2 regions of the Oricola thermophila genome follow, and region 1 is predicted to be linked to the other one. Evidence: riboswitches for the same ligand, from Rfam matches in the RefSeq annotation. Region 1 holds a riboswitch; the other holds the start of a gene.

What was found. A riboswitch is a leader RNA that binds a small molecule or an ion and turns the genes downstream of it on or off. The one in region 1 is predicted to bind S-adenosylmethionine.
Region 2: another riboswitch for S-adenosylmethionine. It lies ahead of HTY61_RS13280 (O-succinylhomoserine sulfhydrylase); the one in region 1 lies ahead of metA (homoserine O-acetyltransferase MetA).

The regions. Positions count from the first base shown of each region.
Region 1 is NZ_CP054836.1:3,724,162-3,735,060, reverse strand. It holds gene clpB (ATP-dependent chaperone ClpB) at 1-763, shown strand, start outside; gene HTY61_RS17965 (L,D-transpeptidase family protein) at 913-2,289, shown strand; gene HTY61_RS17960 (MmcQ/YjbR family DNA-binding protein) at 2,322-2,687, shown strand; gene HTY61_RS17955 (3-hydroxybutyryl-CoA dehydrogenase) at 2,768-3,649, shown strand; gene HTY61_RS17950 (AAA family ATPase) at 3,871-4,713, shown strand; gene HTY61_RS17945 (alanine racemase) at 4,710-5,900, opposite strand; gene HTY61_RS17940 (D-arabinono-1,4-lactone oxidase) at 5,897-7,186, opposite strand; SAM riboswitch at 7,253-7,330, shown strand; gene metA (homoserine O-acetyltransferase MetA) at 7,392-8,324, shown strand; gene HTY61_RS17930 (GNAT family N-acetyltransferase) at 8,317-8,772, shown strand; gene HTY61_RS17925 (hypothetical protein) at 8,919-9,728, opposite strand; gene HTY61_RS17920 (GFA family protein) at 10,114-10,593, shown strand; gene HTY61_RS17915 (vWA domain-containing protein) at 10,628-10,899, shown strand, end outside.
Region 2 is NZ_CP054836.1:2,757,712-2,768,610, reverse strand. It holds gene HTY61_RS13305 (Hsp33 family molecular chaperone) at 1-7, shown strand, start outside; gene HTY61_RS13300 (TrkH family potassium uptake protein) at 12-1,475, opposite strand; gene apaG (Co2+/Mg2+ efflux protein ApaG) at 1,472-1,864, opposite strand; gene HTY61_RS13290 (CDP-alcohol phosphatidyltransferase family protein) at 2,011-2,628, shown strand; gene HTY61_RS13285 (amidohydrolase) at 2,633-3,781, shown strand; gene HTY61_RS13280 (O-succinylhomoserine sulfhydrylase) at 3,782-4,972, opposite strand; SAM riboswitch at 5,033-5,110, opposite strand; gene HTY61_RS13275 (2'-deoxycytidine 5'-triphosphate deaminase) at 5,187-6,278, shown strand; gene HTY61_RS13270 (ion transporter) at 6,270-7,061, opposite strand; gene HTY61_RS13265 (glycosyltransferase family 2 protein) at 7,133-8,854, opposite strand; gene HTY61_RS13260 (transporter substrate-binding domain-containing protein) at 9,251-10,177, shown strand; gene HTY61_RS13255 (sterol desaturase family protein) at 10,130-10,899, opposite strand, start outside.

The DNA.
Region 1 (10,899 bases):
GGCCGACTTCCTGTTCGATGACGAGCAGGCAATGGTGCGTATCGACATGAGTGAATTCATGGAGAAACATGCCGTGGCACGCTTGATCGGCGCGCCGCCCGGCTATGTCGGCTACGAGGAAGGTGGCGTCCTTACCGAAACCGTCCGCCGGCGCCCCTATCAGGTGATCCTGTTCGACGAGATCGAAAAGGCGCACCCGGACGTGTTCAACGTGCTCTTGCAGGTGCTTGACGACGGTCGCCTGACCGATGGCCAGGGGCGCACGATCGACTTCAAGAACACGCTCATCATCATGACGTCGAACCTCGGCGCCGAGTATCTGGTAAATCTCGGCGAAGATCAGGACACCGACAGTGTCCGCGAGGAGGTAATGACGGTCGTGCGCGGCGCGTTCCGTCCGGAGTTCCTCAATCGTGTCGACGAGGTCATCCTGTTCCACCGGTTGAAGAAGTCGGACATGGGTCGGATTGTGAAGATCCAGCTCAAACGTCTGGAAACTCTGTTGGCCGACCGCAAGATCACGCTCGATCTGGACGACAACGCACTCGTCTGGCTCGCGGAGAAGGGATACGATCCGGCCTACGGCGCGCGCCCGCTGAAGCGCGTAATCCAGCGCCAGGTGCAGGACCCCCTGGCCGAACTGATCCTGTCCGGCGAGGTTCTCGACGGCTCGACGGTTCGCGTGATCGAAGGGTCGGACCGATTGAATTTCCGGCCGATCGCCCGATCCGACGGCGACGAGACCGCCGAACAGGCGGCATGATGCAACCTCCGGTTCTGACCCGGCTTCGGCCGGGTCGGTCATTCTCATGCCTCTATTTGCGCCAACACGTTTTTTCGGCTCGGGACAACGGAAACCGCGCGCCCGCGAAACCCGCCCGTCCTGCAGGCGCCGCCCGAAAAGGTTTGACCATGAACGCACCGATTTCGGCCGGTTGTCTGACCGCTCTTCTCTTCGCCACGATCCTCGCATTGCCGACTGCCGGGGTGGCCGAACCGGCAAATCCGGCCGTTCGGCTTGCACAGGCGGATATCGGCTCCTTCATCGACAGGCACAATAGGCGTGTCTATTTCGACCGCCGCACCAATCGAATCATCGCGATCGAGGAGCCCCAGCCGCTGAGAAATATGATCGAGCGCGTGCTGCCTCCTCTCGCCAGTTCCCCCGCTCCGGGAAGGAATGCATTTCCTCCCGCTCCCCGCTCCTATGAACGCAACATCCCGGATTCCCCGCCGCGCGCAAATGCCGTACCTGCACCGCAAACGGTGGAGCGCACCCCGCTCGGGAATTCCGGTGGAAATGAGCGCCCGGCCCCGGTCGACCGGGGGCTCTCGAACACATGGGGCGAGACGCCCGCAGAACCATCCCTGCCGGATCCCCTGATCGACAACCGGCAAGGCACACAGACCGCGGCTATCCGCCCCCTAGATCCGACAATCTCCGAGGACGAAACCGCGGTCGCCAGGCTGCAGGTGTTGCTCGACCGTCTCGGATTCTCGCCGGGAGTGATAGACGGCCGCATGGGCAGCAATGTGAGGAAGGCGGTCGCGGCTGCGGCGGAATTGACCGGAGTTGCCTTGACGACAACCGATGAGGCCGCATTGAGCACCGAACTCGCCCGCACCGGCGGAAATGCCTTTGCCGAATACACGATCACCACGGCGGATGTCGCCGGTCCGTTCGCGAGTACGATCCCGACAGACTTTGCGGAAAAGGCAACACTGCCCGCGATGTCCTACACCTCTCCCGCCGAATTGCTCGCTGAGCGCTTCCACATGGCTCAGGCCTTTCTGGAGAGGATCAACGAGGGAAAGGACCTGAGCAGGGCTGGCACGGTCATCCGGGTGGCCGCGGTCGGCAACAATGTCGAAACGCCGGTGACCCGCATCGAAGTCGACAAGGCAACCAGACAGGTCCGTGCCTACGATGCAGCCGGCCGACTTGTGGCAGCCTACCCGGCAACGATCGGTTCATCCGACACCCCTTCGCCGTCGGGGACCGTGCAGGTAGAGCGCGTCGCTTTCGACCCGAATTACACGTACAATCCGAGAATCAATTTCGTGCAGGGCGGCAACACGGGCGTCCTGACCATTCCGCCGGGACCGAACGGGCCAGTCGGCTCTATCTGGATTGCCCTGTCGAAACCGACATACGGCATTCACGGCACTCCCGCTCCGGACCGCATAGGCAAGACCAGTTCGCACGGCTGCGTGCGGCTGACGAACTGGGATGCCGCGGAACTGGCAAGACTTGTCACGAGTGGCGTGACCGTCGAATTCAACGGCTAGGGAAGGATGTCGCGATCGGCTAGCATCTGGCCATGCGACTGGATGACTACAACAGGTTTTGCGCCGGGCTGCCCGGCACGACACGTGTCGTGCAATGGGGCGGTGCCCATGTCTGGAAGGTCGGCGGCAAGGTGTTCGCGATCGCCGGCTGGAATGACGGTGAGGAACCGGCAGTCACATTCAAGGTTTCCGAGGCGGCATTCGAGATCCTGCGGGAACAACCCGGACTTCGCCCGGCCCCCTATCTCGCGTCGCGCGGCATGACCTGGATCCAGCGCGTGTCTTCCGAGACGATGGATGACGAGGCACTGAAGGCGTATATCTCGGAAAGTCACCGCATCGTGGCCGCCAGGCTGTCGCGAAAACTTCGCCGCGAACTGGGCCTTGATCCGGAGTGACTGCACAAGTCCGGTTTACATTGCAACGCAGCAATCGCAGAATGCGACAAACAGCGGCGTCAGATACGCGGGAAGAGGACATGACGGGAAACATCAGGAAGGTCGGCGTGATCGGCGCCGGACAGATGGGTTGCGGAATAGCGCAGGTCAGCGCGACGGCCGGCTATGCGGTTATTCTGAGCGACATCACGCTCGAGGCCGCCCAATCCGGCAAGGCGAAGATTGTCGAATCCATGTCCAAGGCCGTCGAATCGGGAAAGCTCGCGAAGGTCGATGCAGACGAGGCGGCTGCGCGCATAACGCCCGTCGGCACGCTGGACGAACTGGCCGATTGCGACCTCGTCATCGAGGCCGCGAGCGAGAACGAGGCAGTCAAGCGCGATATATTCTCCCGTCTCTGCCCGGTTCTGAAACCGGAGGCGATGCTGGCGTCCAACACCTCCTCGATCTCGATCACGCGACTTGCCGCGGCGACCGACCGGCCGGAGCGCTTCATGGGCATTCATTTCATGAACCCGGTTCCGCGCATGAAACTGGTCGAGCTGGTGCGCGGCATCGCCACCGAGGACGTTACCTACGAGGCGTCGAAGGCCTATGCGCATTCGCTCGGCAAGACGACGACCATGTCGGAGGATTTCCCGGCCTTCATCGTGAACCGGATCCTGCTGCCGATGATCAACGAGGCGATCTACACGCTTTACGAGGGCGTGGGCTCGGTCGAGGCCATCGACACCGCCATGAAGCTTGGCGCCAACCACCCGATGGGACCGCTGGAACTGGCGGACTTCATCGGTCTCGACACCTGCCTGGCGATCATGCAGGTGCTGCATGACGGACTGTCCGATTCCAAGTACCGGCCTTGCCCGCTCCTGGTGAAGTATGTCGAGGCAGGATGGCTCGGCCGCAAGACCAAGCGCGGGTTTTATGACTATCGGGGCGATGTACCCGTGCCGACGCGCTGAGGCGAAAGTTGGGAGGTCCCGCACCGTTCTTGGGGCATCAGGAACCGGCACAAGACCTCCCGCCACCGGTTGGGTGGTAGTAGCCCCCACCCCGGCAGGTGTTCATTAACCAACCGGCGCGGCACGCGATGTGCGATCCGTCACAATACGGTCGGCTGCCTGCCAGCTTGCGGGATACGTCGGGCGGCCCTAAGACCGGAAACACAAACGGGAAGAAATCCATGCTGTTTGAAGGCACAGACGCCTATGTCGCCGAAAAGGACCTGACCGTCGCGGTCAACGCCGCGATCCGGCTGGAACGGCCCCTGCTGGTCAAAGGAGAGCCGGGCACAGGCAAGACGGAACTGGCGAGGCAGGTCGCCGCCGCGCTGGACCTCGACCTGATCGAGTGGCACGTCAAGTCGACCACCAAGGCCCAGCAGGGCCTCTACGAGTACGACGCCGTCTCGCGCCTGCGCGACTCGCAGCTTGGCGATCCGCGCTTCGAGGACATTTCCAACTACATCAAGCGCGGCAAGCTGTGGGAGGCCTTCACAGCCGACAGGAAGACGGTGCTGCTGATCGACGAGATCGACAAGGCCGACATCGAGTTCCCCAACGACCTGCTGCAGGAACTCGACCGCATGGAGTTCTTCGTCTACGAGACCGGCGAGACGATCAGGGCGAAGCAGCGCCCCATCGTCATCATCACCTCCAACAACGAGAAGGAACTGCCGGATGCCTTCCTGCGTCGCTGTTTCTTCCACTACATCCGGTTCCCGGACTTCGAGACCCTGCAGGCGATCGTCGACGTCCACTATCCCGGCATCAAGAAGGAACTGGTGCGGGCCGCGCTGACGCGCTTCTACGAGATCCGCGAGGTCGCCGGCCTGAAGAAGAAGCCGTCCACCTCCGAAGCCCTCGACTGGATCCGCCTCCTCGTCGCCGAGGACGTCCAGCCGGAGGACCTGCGCGCCGACGCGAAGAACGCCCTGCCGAAACTGCACGGCGCGCTGCTCAAGAACGAGCAGGACGTGCACCTCTTCGAGCGCCTCGCCTTTCTCGCCCGCCAGCGCGGCAGCTAGGCGGTCGGCGGGAACGTTTCCCACGTACCGACCACCTCGCTGCCGGAAAAGACGGCCAGCGGGCCGAATTGCAGCAGCACCGCCTCGCTCTGCTGCGGCCGCATGAAGACGAAATCGTCGATGTCGGCGGCGACGGGACCGCGCGACACCAGTATCTCCTGGTTCGAGGACCGTCCGACCAGCCTGCTGTAGCCGAGGCCCGGCGGATGCACCGGTTTCGCCAGCCAGTGCCCGCCATGGATGAACACCGCCTCGCGGGCGCCGCCCTCCAGCAGGACCTGCATGAAGCGCGTGTCGCCGAAGCCGGGAATGCGGAAAGGCCCCTTCTTCAGGACCGGCGTGGCGATGAAGGCGGCCGGCCGCATGGCGGGCCGCTCCACCCGGTCGAAGTCGAGCGGCTTCAGCAGCAGCGAGCCGACCGACAGGTCGTTAATGAAATCGTCCCCGGCGCGGGCGGCCACGGTCTTGCTGCCGCCGGAATTGCGAATCGCGCCCGCGACCGTCTCCTCGCCGAAAACCGACCGCGCGATTTCCAGCGCCCGGCCGTAACCGGAACGGAAGTCGCGCTCGGCCCGGGCCCGAATCCCGAAGGCTGATGGAAGTGCCGGAAGGTGCGGCTCGTAGCCCATCATGCCGGCAAAACGCAGCCCGTCGGCAGCTGCGAGCGCGGCCATCCCCTCGGCCAGATTCCGCTGCGGGTCGAATCCGCCGCGCCGCAACCCCACGTCGATTTCCGCAGCGACATTGAGGACCACGCCCTGCGCCCGCGCCAGCTCGTCGTACTGGCGGATGCGCCCGACGGTATCGACCAGCCAGACGACCTCCGTGGCGAGCTTGCGCAGGCCCGGCTCGCCCTCCATCAAGGCCGCCACCGCCGCCACGGGCACCGGCTTGCCGAGCAGGTGCCCCATGCCGGGCAGCGCGCCGTGCAGCTGTTTCAGCATCGCGACAGAGAATGTCATCAGCCGGTCGGTCTTCAGCCTTTCGGTCACATGACGCAGCAGCGCAGGCGAGGGCAGCGACTTGGCGACGATGCGCAGTGCCTTGTCCGGCGGCGCCACCGCGGCAAGCGCGTCGAGATTGGCGTCCAGCCGGTCGCGGTCGATCACCATGACCGGCTGCGCGATGCCGGCCGTCTTCAGCGCGGCGTCCAGCGTCGCGAAATAGTCCCTCTCTCCGCCGCTCATCGCGATACCCCGAAGATCGTTGCCAGGTGGTCGTTGACGAACCGACCCTGCGGATCCCACTCGCGGCGCAGCTCGTCGAAGCGGGCGAAATCGGGATAGAGCGCCTCCAGCTTCTCGCGTCCCAGCCCGTGCATCTTGCCCCAGTGCGGACGCCCGCCCGCAGCCAGGAAGACCGGCTCGACCAGCGACTGCAGGACGGCGTGGCCGTCCTTCCACCAGGAATGGACCGCGACGGAAATCCGGTTGCCGCCCTGGAACGGGCTGAGCCAGGAATCGTCGCCCGCCGTCTGGCGCACCTCGATCGGGAAGAACACCTCCGGGCATCTTGCCTCGATGATCGCGACAGCCTCCTTCAGCGCATCGAGGGCGGTGTCGACCGGGAGGTGGTACTCCGTCTCGCGGAAGGGAACGTTGCGCTCGGAAGCGAGCAGCTTCCAGTTGTAGTCGACCGCGTCCTCCTCGGGGAAGCGGGCGAGCTCCCGCCGGATCACCAGCCTGCGCAGCCAGCGCCACCAGCCGAGCAGGTCGCGCGCCCGGCGCAGGTCATGGACCGCGGCATCGTCGTCGCCCTTCGGGCCGGCGCGCGGTGCCTCGTCGGTCAGGTCGTGGCTGATGGCGAGGCAGTAGTCCGAGAAGGGGATGTAGTAGAACTCGAAGTTGCGGTGGGTGCGCCAGAGATCCTGCGCGGAGGACAGCGCCTCGGCGAGCGGCATCGACCATGTCCGCCGGTGCAGCCGGTGAGCTTCGACGACCCGGAAATCGATGCGGGTAACGATGCCGAGTGCGCCGAGCGATACGCGCGCCGCGGCGAGCAGGTCCGGGTCGCGCTCGCCGTCGATTTCGACCATGCTGCCATCGGCGCGCAGGATCTCCAGACCGGCGATCTCCGCCGACAGGCAGGGCAGCGACACGCCCGTTCCATGGGTGGCCGTCGCCGTCGCGCCGGCGATCGACTGCGCGTCGATGTCGCCGAGATTGCGGAAGGCAAGCCCCTCCTCGTGCAGCGCCGCCGTCAGCTCGTGCAGCCGGCTGCCGGCACGCACCCGTGCAATTCCCTTTTCCCTGTCTATCGCCTCGATGCCCTTGAAACTGTCGAGGCTGACGAGGGTTTCGGCGTCCGCGACCAGCGGGGAAAAGGAATGGCCGGCGCCGACGGCCCGGACCGGGCCGTGGTCCGCGGCGACGATTTCCCGCATTTCCTCCACGTTCGACGGTGTCTCGATCCGGCAGCCCGCCGCCGGATATTGCCGTCCCCAGTCGATCCACCCTGCGTCCCTGCCCGCCATTGTCTGCCCCTCCTCGGCCACGGTTGCACGCGGCTACAGATTGACGGATCGACACCGGGAAAGTAAATCCGCTTTCGTGGTGATTTGGCCGGCCGGCTTGCAGCCACGTTAAAGAACTCGCTAAAAGGCCGCGACGATCAGGTGGAAAGACCGTCCGACCGGCCGCGGAAATCGCTGCCGGCTTTTTTGTTTTGGAGTGAACGCAATGCCGATCCGCATTCCCGACCAGCTTCCCGCCCGCGACATCCTCGTGCGCGAGGGCGTGATGGTCATGGACGACACGACGGCCCTGCGCCAGGACATCCGGCCGCTGCAGATCGGCCTGCTCAACCTGATGCCGAACAAGATCAAGACCGAGACGCAGATCGCGCGCCTCGTCGGCTCGACGCCGCTGCAGGTGGAACTGACGCTCGTCCGCGTCGGCGGCCACCAGCCCAAGAACACGCCGGAGGAACACCTGATCTCCTTCTACCACACCTGGGAGGAGGTGAAGCACCGCAAGTTCGACGGCTTCATCATCACCGGCGCGCCCATCGAGACACTGCCCTTCGAGGAGGTAACCTACTGGGACGAGCTGAAGCGGATCCTCGACTGGACCGAGACCAACGTCCACTCGACCTTCAACATCTGCTGGGGCGCGATGGCGGCGATCTGGCATTTCCACGGCGTGCCGAAATACACGCTGCCGAAGAAGGCCTTCGGCGTCTACCGGCACAGGAACCTCGCCCCGGCCTCCCCCTATCTCGCCGGATTCTCGGACGACTTCCAGATCTCGGTGTCGCGCTGGACCGAGGTGCGCCGCGAGGACATCAGGCCGGAGATGGGACTGGAAATCCTGATGGAATCGCCGGAGACCGGGCTGTGCCTGATTTCCGAGAAGAAGTGCAACCGGCTCTACATCTTCAACCATGTCGAATACGATTCGACGACGCTGGCGGAGGAATATTTCCGCGACGTCGCCAACGGCACGCCGATCGACATCCCGGTGAACTACTTCCCCGACGACGACCCGGAGAAGACGCCGCTCAACCGCTGGCGCAGCCATGCCTTCCTCCTGTTCGGCAACTGGATAAACCAGGTCTACCAGACCACCCCCTACGACCTGGCGGAGATCGGGAAGGATCGCGGCAATGGCTGAGGGCATCGAAATCCGCCCGCTGCGGCGCGGCGACGAGGCCGCGTGGCGGCGCCTGTGGACCGCCTACCTGGAATTCTACGAGAGCGCGGTGCCCGAGGAGGTCTATGCCTCGTCCTTCGAGCGGATGCTGGCCGGCAATGCGGGAGCGGAAAACGAGTTCCGCGGCTCGGTCGCCTGTCTCGACGGCCGCCCCGTCGGACTCGTCCACTTCCTGTTCCACCGGCACGGCTGGAAGATCGAGAATGTCTGCTACCTGCAGGATCTCTACGCCGATCCGCATGTACGGGGCCGCGGCATCGGGCGTGCTCTGATCGAGGCGGTCTATGCCGCCGCCGATGCCGAAGGCTGCCCTTCGGTCTACTGGCTGACGCAGGATTTCAACGAGACCGCGCGGCGTCTTTACGACCGCATCGGCACGAAGACGCCCTTCATCAAGTATACAAGGTAAGTAATCGCTTACATTTATTCGTGCCAGGCGTCGCATTGACGCCCTGCAGGAGAAAATCCGCCTCCGCCACCTGCACGGGCGCGCGGCAACCGCCCCGCGCTTCGCTTCCGAAGCCGGTCTGTCGGGCACGACCTGTCGCCTTCCGCTCACGACGTGTTCCATGCGTCGAGCGCCAGCATATGGCATTCCTTCAGCACCTCCCCGATCTCGTCTCGCGGGCGCCTTCGCCAGCCCGGCGGCAGGCCGGGCCGGAAGGGGCGGAAGCGCCATGGTGCGGGCCTGCGCACGGCGTCGGGCGACAGGCCGGCGATCTCGCCCGCGTCGGCGGCGCGGATGCGCTCGATGGCCCGCTCGAAACGCGCCTTCCAGCGGGCGAGGCGGGCGGCCTGTCCGTCGAGATCGTCCAGCGCGAGCGCTAGTGCCCGGATGCGGCGCGAGATGCCACGGGCATCCACAAGCTCGTCGGGATCGGCGTAAGGACCGGGCCAGCCTTCTTCCGCATCGTCATATTCGAGGAAGACATGGCCGAAAGGCCCGTCCAGCCCGGTGACATCGAAGAGGAATGGTGCGTAGCGCTTCCACGGGTCGAAGAGCTGGAAGGACGGACGGTCGCGGTAGAGGTCGAGCAGCTCGGCGTCGGACGGCTCTGCGCCCGGCTCCCTGTCCGTCCCGTCTTCGGGCGCTGTTTCCGGCTGCGCGTTCGCGTCGGGCCGACCCGCGTTGCGTTCCGGTGAAAGCGTCACGTCCCGTTCCAGCTTGCAGGCGGCCATGACGATCAGTCGCCGGGCGGCGAACTCGGCGGGCCGCAGGACCGACAGGATGCGCGTGCGCAGCCCGCGCGGCAGGAAGACCAGCGAGCGGCCCGTCCTGATCCCGGCCATGAAAAACAGGTGCGCGACGATCCGCAAGAGATCGTCCAGGTTCCGCTCCACCGCCCGTTTCCAGTCGAACTCCATGGCCCTCTCCGTGGTCGCGCGGACAAGGGTACGAGAAGGCCGGATGCGGTGGACAAGTTTTCGCGGAAATGCCGGGATTCCGGGGAGAATTGGCGCGATTTATCCAACGGGGCGGCCTCCTTCATCCACGGAATCCGGTTCGGCAGCGCCGCATGTTCAACGAAGTTGCCGCCCGCAGCGATGCCCGCGATCAGCGACAGCCCCCGTGCGCCGTCATCCGTGGTCCCCGGCTCAGGCCCGAGGATGACGCCCCGTGATGGCTACGGCGGCCGGTCGCCGGCATCGCGCCCCGCATCGCCCCCGCGCCTGTCACGGAGCTTGATTCCGGCAGCAATCTGCACGAACCTCCCGGGTCTTCCGAGACGACGGCATGGAGGAGGATGAAATGCAGGGACGTTGCACCTGCGGCGAAATCCGTTTCCGGCTCAAGGCGAAGCCGATGTTCGTGCATTGCTGCCATTGCACCTGGTGCCAGCGCGAAACGGGTTCGGCCTTCGCGATCAATGCCATGATCGAGGCCGAGGAGGTGGAGCTGGAATCGGGCGTGCCGGAAGAGGTGCTCACGCCGTCGGAGAGCGGCAGGGGCCAGCTGGTCAGCCGCTGCCCGAAATGCCGGGTGGCCGTATGGAGCGTCTATTCCGGCGCCGGGCCGGCGATCCGCTTCGTGCGGGTCGGCACGCTTGAGGACCCGGGGGCCCTTACGCCCGACGTCCATATCTTCACCGAAAGCAAGCTGCCCTGGGTGGTGCTGCCGCAGGACGCCCGCGCCTTCCCGCAATATTACCGGCTGGAAGAGGAATGGCCTGTCGAGAGCCGGGAACGACGGAAAGCGGCGAAGGCGCGATACGCGGCGCGGGACCGGTGATGACAGCGCCGCCGCCGCGCTCTACAAGCAAGCCATGTTCATACCGTTCTTCCTCGAGCTGAAGGCCGCGAAGATTCCCGTCTCCCTGCGCGAGTATCTCTCGCTGCTGGAGGGCATGCAGGCCGACCTCGTCACCTGGGATGTCGAGGCCTTCTACTATCTCGCCCGTGCCACCCTGGTGAAGGACGAGCGCCACATCGACCGTTTCGACCGGGTCTTCGCCCATGTCTTCCGCGGCGTCGAGGCGGTCTCCGGCGAGGGCGCGGTCGATCCGGCGAACCTGCCTGAGGAATGGTTGCGCAGGCT
Region 2 (10,899 bases), 970 kb from region 1:
AGAATAGTGGCCTAGCTGCGCCAGAAGCGCGGCAGGAAGAGCACGAGTACGGTGAACAGTTCCAGACGACCGAGCAGCATTCCGAAGGACAGGAGCCACTTCGCGGCGTCGGGCAGATCCTGATAGGTACTGGCCGGCCCGATGGTTGGACCCAGTCCCGGCCCTACATTGGAGATTGCCGACCCGGCGCCGGAAATCGCCGTCAGCAGATCGAGGCCGGTCAGCTGCAACGCGATCGAGAGCACGGCGAACGCGGCGAGATAGAGAAAGACGAAGGTCGTCACGGCCAACGGTACGCGGTCGTCGAGCGGGCGTCCGTTGAAACGCTTCACAAAGACGCCGTGCGGATATAGCACGCGGGTCAGCCGTTCCCGCACCTCCTGGTACAGCACCTGGAAACGGAAGATCTTGATGCCGCAGGAGGTCGAGCCCGCGCAGCCGCCGATGAACATGACGACGAAGAAAAACGCGATGGATTGGGCTCCCCAGAGACCGTAATCGGCCGACGCATAGCCGGTTCCGGTCATCACCGATACAGTGTTGAAGACCGCGGCGCGGAACGAGTCGGACTCCCGGACGAACTCGGTCCGGGAATGATCCGCGACGATCCATCCGAGCACGACAAGGATCGCGAGCACGGCAAGGAACGCGCGCACCTGCTGGTCGCGCCACAGGGCAAGCGGCCGTCCCTGCAGAACCTGCACGTAAAGCAGGAAAGGGATGGATCCTGCGATCATGAACGTGATGGCGATCCATTCTATCGCCGGGTCCTGGTAGAAGCCGAGCGAGGCATCGCGGGTAGAGAACCCGCCCGTTGCCACTGTCGTCATGGCGTGGATCAGCGCATCGTCCGGACGCATTCCCGCGATCAGGTAGGCAACGGCGCACAGCAGGGTGAACGCGACGAAAACCAGCGTGATAGAGCTGGAAATCTGGGTGGCGCGCGGCAGGATTTTCTCCGGTGTCTCGAACGCCTCGATCTTGAATACCTGCATGCCGCCGATCTGCAGCATCGGCAGGACCGCGACTGCCATGACGATGATGCCGAGGCCGCCGAGCCATTGCAGCATGCCGCGCCACAGCAGGATGCCCGGTGGTGCGTGGTCGAGGCCGGTGATGACTGTGGCGCCGGTGGTTGTCAGGCCCGACATGGCCTCGAAGAACGCGTCGGTGAAGCTCGGCGTGATTCCCGACCATCGAAAGGGCAGCGCGCCCGCGGTGACCAGCGCAAGCCAGACGACCACCGTCATGAGCATCGCCTGCCGCGTCGAAAGGCTTCGGGACATCCCGCGCGTTGCCGTGTAGAAGGTCACGCCGACCAAGGTGGTGGCCGCCGACGAACCGGCGAACACCTGCCAGTCGGGGTTGCCGGCCACGGCATCGACAAGCGCCGGGATGAGCATTGCGGCCCCGAGCGTGGTCAGCAGGATGCCGGTGACGAGTATCACCGGTCGGAGGTCGAGTACCGCGTTCAATTCAGGGTCCGTTGCGTATCGGGCCGGTCGAGCGAGAAGGCGGGAATGCGTACCCGGAACCGGCTGCCATCTTCGCGGCGCATGACGTAGTGTCCGACCATCGTGCCGGACGGCGTGTTGAGCGGACAGCCGGAAGTGTACTGGTAGCTGTCGCCCGGCGCCAGGATTGGTTGCTCTCCGACCACGCCCGGTCCCTCGACTTCCTCGACCTGTCCCAGCCCGTTCGTGACGCGCCAGTAGCGCGTCTCCAACTGGACGGTGTGGTCGGAGCCGTTGGCGATGACCACCGTGTAGGCCCACAGGAAGCGATGTGCCTCGGGGTCCGACTGGTCGTCGAGATACTGCGGCTCGACGATGATCTCGATTCCGTCGGTCGTTTCGCGATACATGTCGCGAGATTTAGCCGAAAGGCGGCATGGTTGGAAGGCACGCCGTTGCTGCATACACGCCTCCGTGAACTGATATGAACGATTGCGACATGACAGATTGTCCCTGAAGGCCTAATGCTTCCCCCGTTTGCGGTAAGGTAACTGGCATGCTGGACGGTGCGGTACGTGAAAGAATTCAGCCGGCGATTGACGCGATGGGGCGCGGCATCGCCCGCACCGGCCTGTCCGCAAACACGGTGACCGTCACCGCATTCCTTCTCGGTCTCGCATCGGCCGGGCTGATCGCGTTCGAGGCCTATGTCGCGGGCATGATCGTTTTGCTGGCGAGCCGGCTGTGCGACGGCCTCGACGGCGCGGTCGCCCGTGTCAACGGAAAGACGGATTTCGGCGGCTTTCTCGACATAGTTCTGGATTTCGGCGTCTATGGCGCCATTCCGGTCGGCTTCGCGTTTGCCGATCCCGCAGCGAACGCGGTGCCCGCCGCAATTCTGGTGCTTTCCTTCTACATCAATGGTGCGAGCTTCCTCGCCTTTGCCATCATGGCCGAGAAACATGGCCTCACGACCGACCAGCGGGGCGAGAAATCCATTTTCTTCACAACCGGTCTCGCAGAGGCGACGGAAACGATTGCCGTCTTCTTTCTCGCCTGCCTGTTTCCTGCGTGGTTCCCCTGGCTGGCTTGGGGCTTCGCTGCGATTTGCCTCTACACGACTCTTTCGCGCATCGTTATGACTAGGCGCGTACTGGATGGGCGAGCGGGCTAGGGGCATGCGCCGGAACTACGATCTGAACGCGGAATTGACGTCTCTTCGCCGCGATCTTCACCGAATGCCGGAACTGTCGGGCGAGGAGGTGGAGACGGCGACGCGCATGGCCAATTGGCTTCGCGATTGCGCGGCCGACGAAGTGATCGTCGGGATGGGCGGTCATGGCGTGGCTGGCATATTCGATAGCGGCGAACCGGGGCCGACGGTCCTGTTCCGCTGCGAGCTCGACGCCTTGCCGATTCACGAGACCGGGACGCCGGAATGGCGGTCGGCAATTCCCGGAAAGGGTCATATGTGCGGCCATGACGGCCACATGGCGATCATGTGCGGACTCGCCCGGCGGCTGCAGCAGAAGCGTCCCGCGAGGGGACGCATCATCCTACTGTATCAGCCGGCTGAGGAGACCGGCGAGGGCGCACGCGGCGTGATTGCCGATCCGCGCTTCGCGTCCATCCGTCCGGATTTCGCCTTTGGCTTGCACAACCTGCCGGGCATGTCTGCCGGGCATGTGGGCCTTCGTGCCGGATCGTTCTGCTTCGCTTCCGAGGGCATGGAGATCCACCTGGCCGGCAGGACATCGCATGCCGCGCATCCGGAAGACGGGATCAGCCCGGCTGCGGCGACAATCGACCTCGCCGCGCGCCTGCCGAAACTGCCCTCCGAACTGGGACTTACGCCGGAAGACGGCCTTGTCACGCTTTCGCACATGCGGCTCGGTGAATCCGCATTCGGTATCGCGCCGGGCGAGTCCTGGATCATGGCGACGATCCGGGCGCGGACCGACGAGGTGCAGGAACGGCTCATGGCTGCGGCGCGCGACATGGCCGCTCGCGCTGCAGCAGCTGCCGGGCTCGGGATCGACATTTCCACCGCGGAACGCTTTGCAGCATGCTTCAATGACGACGATGCGACGGATATTCTTCGCGAGGCCGTGACCGAGACGGGCACGCCTTGTGTCGAACTCGACGGTCCGTTCCGCTGGTCGGAGGATTTCGGCCTGTTTGGCAGCGTCTGCCCGTCTGCCTTCTTCGTTCTGGGCGCGGGCGAGGATCACCCGCAATTGCACAATCCGGACTACGACTTTCCGGACGAAATCATTCCCGTGGCGCTGGCGGTTTTCGAGCGGGTTGCCCGGGGCCGGTGCGGTTGATCAGCCTGCCTTTGCCAGTGCGTTCCCGATATCGTTGAGCAGGTCGTCGCAATCCTCGAGACCGACGGACAGGCGCAGCATCCCGTCCGAGATGCCCAGCTCGGCGCGCGCTTCCGCCGCAAGGTTCTTGTGTGTCGTCGTGGCCGGATGGGTGACCAGGCTCTTGGCGTCGCCCAGGTTGTTGGAAATCTTCACCACGTCGAGACCGTTCTCGAAGGCGAAGGCTTCCTTCTTGCCGCCTTTCAGTTCGAAACAGATCAGCGTCGAGCCGCCCTTCATCTGTTTCGAGATTATGCCGGCCTGCGGATGGTCCGCGCGTCCGGGATAGATCACCTTTTTCACCTCCGGACGAGAGGCCAGGAAATCGGCGATCCGCCCGGCTGCCTCGGTCTGCGCCCTTACCCGAAGCGGCAGTGTTTCCAGGCCCTTCAGCATGACCCAGGCGTTGAACGGGCTCATCGAGGGGCCGGTGTGGCGATGGTAGTCGTGCAGCGTCTCGCCGATCCATTCTTCGCTGCCCAGGATGATCCCGCCAAGGCAACGTCCCTGTCCGTCGATATGTTTCGTCGTCGAATAGACGACGATGTCGGCGCCGAGTTCCAGGGGCTTCTGCAGAAGCGGAGTCGCGAAGACGTTGTCCACCACCACCTTGGCGCCGACCGACCGGGCGACCTCGACGACATGCCGGATATCGACAACCTCCAGCGTCGGATTTGTGGGCGTCTCGAAGAACAGCACCTTGGTGTTCTTCCTGATTTCCCGTTCCCATGCGGTCGGATCGGTGCCGTCGATGAGCGTCGTTTCCACGCCGTTACGCGGCAGCAGCGTCTCGATGATCCAGCGGCAGGATCCGAACAGTGCACGTGCCGCCAGCACATGGTCGCCCGCGCGGACCTGGCAGAGGATGGCGGCTGCGACGGCGGCCATGCCGGAAGCGGTCGAACGGGCCGCTTCGGCTCCTTCCAGCAGGCACATCCGCTGTTCGAACATCTCGTTGGTGGGATTCGCGTAGCGCGAATAGATGAAACCTTCGTCCTCGCCGTTGAAGCGCGCCTCCGCTGCCTCTGCGGTGTCATAGACGAAGCCCTGCGTCAGATACATGGCTTCGGACGTCTCTCCGAACTGCGAACGCAGCGTGCCGCCGTGGACCATCTTGGTGGCGGCGGATAGTTTTGACCAGTCAGAAGCCATTGCGCGTCTCCAACAAAAAAACCGGTTTGCGTCGCCGCAAAACCGGTTGATCCACGCCTCCAGACGTGCCGCACGGCCTTTTAGCGACTTGTTTTACGTGGCTGCAAGCCGACCGGCCAAATCACCACGAGGAAAGCTGTCCATAAGGCGTCGAAACGCTTGCGTCAACAAGCTTGCTCGGGGATTGTGCGCACGATCAACGGGAGAAGGGCACGTGACAGAAGGGGGCATCCTGCCCGACAGCGCCATCGCGGGTTTGCTCGAAACCGGAGCGCTCCGCACAGAACGCGCGCTTGATCCTGACCAGATCCAGCCGGCAAGTCTTGATTTGCGGCTCGGTGCGACGGCATTCCGCGTCCGTGCCTCCTTCATGCCCGGGAGGGGGTTCAAGGTTTCGGACAAGCTGGAACAGTTCAAGCTTCACGAGATTGATCTTGCTGCCGGTGCGGTGCTGGAGACCGGCTGCGTGTACATTGTTCCGCTCCTGGAAACGCTTGCGTTGCCGGACGGCATTGCTGCGTCGGCCAACCCCAAGAGTTCGACCGGCCGCCTCGACATTTTCACCCGTGTGATGACCGATCACGGCATCGAGTTCGACAAGATCCCGGCGGGATATGACGGGCCGCTTTATCTTGAGGTCAGCCCGCGTACCTTCCCTGTCGTCGTGCGCACCGGCTCGCGTCTGTCCCAGATACGCTTCCGGTCCGCGGACACGGTTATCGATGCCGACGAGCTTGCGACGCTGCATGCCGCCGAGACCCTTGTCGCAGGCGACGATCCGATCATAGGTCAGGCCGGCATTGCCGTCTCGGTCGATCTCTCTGGCGGCACGAACGGACTTGTCGGCTACCGTGGCAAGCATCACACGGCCGTCATTGACGTCGACAAGCGCGCCGCTCTCGACGTGCTGGACTTCTGGGAACCTCTCTATGTTCGCGATCGCAAGGAACTGATCCTCGATCCTGACGAGTTCTACATTCTCGTGAGCCGGGAAGCCGTTCACGTGCCTCCGGACTATGCCGCGGAGATGACGCCGTTCGATCCGCTGGTCGGAGAGTTCCGGGTTCACTATGCCGGCTTTTTCGATCCCGGTTTCGGCCACAGCGCCGCCGGTGGTTCGGGGAGCCGCGCCGTGCTGGAGGTGCGCAGCCACGAAGTGCCCTTCGTTCTGGAGGATGGGCAGACCGTAGGTCGCCTTGTCTACGAACGCATGGAAAGGCGGCCGGACCGTCTCTATGGCGCCGATCTCAAGTCGAACTACCAGGCCCAGGGCCTCAAGCTTTCCAAGCACTTCCGGTCATTCTAGGGAGCGTTCCGCGCGAAGCGCTCGGATTTCCTCCCGCAATTTGCCGAGTTCCTCCAATATGGCGGCCTGGTCGTCGTGCAGCGCGGCCCGGTCCGATGCCGCCTCCACTTCGTGTTCCCTTTGCATCGCGGAGACGATGACGCCGATAACGAGGTTGAGCACGGTGAATGTCGTGCAGAGAATGAACGGAATGAAGAAGGCCCATGCCCAGGGATATGCCTCCATGACCGGCCGGACGATACCCATCGACCAGCTTTCGAGTGTCATGATCTGGAACAACGAATAAGCCGATGCCGCGATCGATCCGAACCATTGGGGAAAGGCGCTCCCGAACAGTTTCGTCGCCATTACGGAAAAGACGTAGAAGAACAATCCGAGCAGAAGCACGATGGACCCCATTCCCGGCAGTGCGCTGAGCAGGCCGCCGATCACCCGTCGCAGGGAGGGAACGACGGTGATGAGCCGCATGACGCGGAGGATGCGCAATGCACGAAGGACGCTGAATGTTCCGCCGGACGGGACCAGCGCGATTCCGACGACGATCAGGTCGAAGATGCGCCACGGATTTCTGAAGAAATCGGCACGATAGACGGCGAATCTCGCCAGCAGCTCGAGAACGAAAATCGCGAGAATGGCCCGGTCCAGACCCCTTATCACGGGACCTGCCACGTTCATTGCGGCAGGAACGGTTTCGAGCCCGAGACTGATGGCGTTGATGATGATCAGGGCAACGATGATCTGTTCGAAGGGTTTCGATTCAACGAGAGCCTTGAGGCGTTGCATGGGTTCTCCGGCGAGTGGGGCGGGTTGGTCGATGCGCGGTATATGGGGATTTCGCGGCGTTTGTTAAGCCGTCATTCGCCGTGTCGGGCACCTTCGCGGTCGTGCGGGCGGTGTGGCGTCTTTTCCCAGAGATAGGGTTCGGTGAAGTACTGTTTCACGGCTCGCCAGCCGGCGACCGCGCCGAGAAGCCAGTAGACAGGCACCAAGGCCATGACTTTCAGTGCCAGAGGGCGAAGGGGGCGATCCACCGTTCGAAGGGAAAGTGCCGCATGTGCGCCGAATGCAAGCACGATATTGGCCCCGGCGAGCACACCGAGCGCATTCCAGGTTACCGGCATGCCGCCGCTCGCATAGCTCCAGACTCCGAGTGCGGCAACGGTCATCACGCTCAGCGGGTAGAACAGGAAACAGGCGACGGTGCCGGCTAGCAGCAGATGCATGATTGCCATGCCGGCGAACGGCCGTACCGAAGGACTGGACGGGAACGGGCGCGAATGGACGACCCAGGTCTGGATCCAGCCCTTGATCCAGCGGGTACGCTGGCGAAGCCAAACGAGAACGGTGTCGGGCGCGTCCTCCAGCGTCGGCCGACTGATCAGCCCGACGCGATATCCCTTGCGCCACATCCGGAAACCGAGATCCGCATCCTCGGTCACGTTGTAGGGATCCCAGCGCATGCATTCCTCGAGCACCGATCGGCGAAAGTGCGTGGACGTTCCGCCCAGAGGGATCGGCAGCCTGTGTCGTGCCAGCCATTGCAGTATCCCCCGGAACAGTGCCGCATACTCCAAGTGGAACAGCCCGGTCAGCCAGTTGTGATGCGGGTTGGCCACGATCAGCGGCGCCTGCAATGCTCCGAGTGCCGGGTCGGACCGGCGGAAGGTCTGCCATGCCTCTTCCAGCTGATCCGGGTGCGGCCGGTCTTCGGCGTCAAACAGCGTGACGAGCGACCCCGTGCAATAGGGCAGGGCGAAATTGAGCGCCTTCGGCTTTGTTTGCGGTCCGATCGGCGGGACGGTGATGATTTCGAAACGGCGGTCGAGCCTTTCGCGTGCCAGCGCCGCAACCGTCTCGCTGTCGTCCTCCTCGCAGACAAGCTTGATCTCCAGCTTGGTGCGCGGCCAGCGCAAGGCCTTCAGCGCGGGGATCAGGTCCGCGATAACCGGTGCTTCGCGGTACAACGCAACGATGACCGAGTAGATAGGCCGCTCGGAGTTGGCGAACCGTGCCAGCGGGGTCGGCGATTGCCGCCGAAAGCTCATCGCTGCAACGATCCGCAGTGCGGCAAAGCCGAGGAAAAACAGCCCTGCCGCAATTTGCAGCGCCAGCATGGCCGTCGCGGGGGCGGTCCAGATCCAGACGGCAAGACAACTTGTCATCGTCGCGCAAAGGAAACCGTGCCATGCGCCGGCGCCGTGCTTGGCCGAGAACTGCGGTTCTTCGATTGCCAGTCTGTCGCTAGCCGCCGCCCCGAGGCCATGCTTCGTTTGCTTGGCCAATGCGGATTTCAGGCCGGTCGGTGTGGCAAGGGCTATGCCCGGTATTCGCGCCAGCCTGTCGCGGAAATCGGCTGTGCCGATGACTCCGCGATCCGGAGGGGGCGCAAATACCGGGCGCACGGAGCCGTCGGTCAGCCGGCACCAGATCGCATGGCGCGAAAGGGTGTGACCGGGCTCTTCGCCATCGGCGGCAAGGGCTTGCGCGATTTCGTCGTTCTCGACGAAGCGAACGCAGTGATGTTCGGCCAGCGCGCGGTAGTAGGCCTCCTCGCTGATCAGTCCGTATGCGAGCAATTCGCTCGCGCCGCTTGTGCCGTTGCGGATCGCTTGCCGGCTCGCTTGCGAAAGATGGGGCCGGGGATAGGTCTGATCGGCGAGAAATGCGACGGAGGGGCACAGGCGGTTTTCGTTTGCCGCGCCGCCATTCGGTTCCGGCTTCGGGCGTGTGAGCTTTCGTGCCCGGTCAAGCCTGACGGTGACCGGCTCGTGACGTAGCCGCGCATTCGGCCGCGGCCGTACTGAATTCGATCCCGGAACCGGAATGACGCCCCCACCCCGTTATCCAAATCCAGACGATACCCCGACCATCTAGAGTATAGTAAAAAAACTCTGATGCAAGCATGCCGTGCAATCCAGGGCGTATCGCCATTTGCTTCTGGAACCTTTCCCTGGCATCGGCTAAGCGAGGGCATGGTCGGTATTTCAAATCCGGTTTCCGGGATACGTATCCTGTTGTTCGGCGCGGCTCTGGCCGCGGCAGCAATTCCCGCGAGAGCGGAAGATGCCCCCCGTCTGTTCGATCCGAACGACCGTGGTGCGCGTTTCGACCTGTCCGGGCTGGTGCGCCTGCGCTTTCTGACCACGCTGGATTTCCCGCCATTCAATTTTGCCGACCCGCAGGGCCGGCCGGTAGGTTTCAACATCGATATCGCCCGCGCGATCTGCGCCGAACTTGACATCGAGGCGAAGTGCGAGATCGAGGCGATGCCGTGGGAGGAGCTGGACCCGGCGCTGGACGGTTTGCGCGGGGAAGCGATCATTGCTGGCCATCGCATCACGGCCGGATTGAGGGAGGCACGCGCCGTTTCAGCCCCCTATTTCCGGTTTCCGGCCCGGTTTGCCGCACGTAACGGTTTCGTCCCCGATTCAACCGACATGACGCGGCTCGTTCTTGGCAAACAGGTCGCCGTCGTTCGCGGCAGCGCGCATGCAGCCATGCTGAGGGCATGGTTTCCCGATGCCGTCGCGGTCGAGTTCGACACGCCGGCCGAGACCTATGATGCGTTGGCCTCCAGCGAGACGGAGTACGTGTTCGGCGACGGCGTGGCGATGTCCTTCTGGCTTGCCTCCCCAAAGGCTGACGGCTGCTGCCGCTTCGTGTCTGGGCCCTTCATCTCCGATCATTTCCTTGGTCCGGGCATATCGATCGTCATGCGCAAGGATAGTGCCAGGATGATTCCCGTCATCGACAGCGCACTTCTCGCGCTGGAGGAGAAGGGTATCTACGAGGAGATATTCACGCGCTTCTTTCCGCTCAGCCCCTTTGCCGACGGAATCGGCGCTCCCGTGTCAGCCGCGCCGGAAGGGCAGGCAGAGAGCCCAGAGCAGTCCGGCTGACTGCGGGCCGCGAAATTCCTTCAGCCCGATTTCCATACCCTCGTGGCCGAGTTCCGGCTGAGCGTTGTAGGTGCGGAATATCCGGTCCCAGAAGGGAAAATTGAATCCGTAGTTCGAGTCGGTTTCGCGCGGCGTCGACGAGTGATGCACGCGATGCATGTCCGGGGTCACGAGGACGAGGCGCAACACGCGGTCGATCCGTTCCGGCAGGTCGATGTTCGAGTGGTTGAACATGGCCGTACCGTTGAGGACGATCTCGAACACCAGAACCGCTTCCGGGGGCGCCCCGAGTGCGATCACGATCGCTGCCTTCCAGAACATGGAAAGCAAGATCTCGACGGGATGGAACCGCAATGCGGTTGTCACGTCAAAACCGTTGTCGGCATGGTGCATGCGGTGGAATCGCCAGAACAACGGAACCTTGTGGCTGACGACATGCTCCAGCCAGACCGCGAAGTCCAGGATGACGAAGGAGGCAATCCCCGCGAACACCGGCGGGATGCCCATGGCCGGAAACAGGCCCCAGCCCTGTGACTGGGCATGGAATGCCGTGCCGACCGCGGCGGCGGGAAACACGATGCGCAAGGCGACTGACGACAACACGACGATCGACAGGTTCGTGAACCAGCGTTTCGATTTCCAGGCGCCCTTCATCTCCTCGCGTTCGAGGCGCGGCGACCACAGTTCGTAGATCGCCATCGAAGCGAAAATGGCGATGAAGG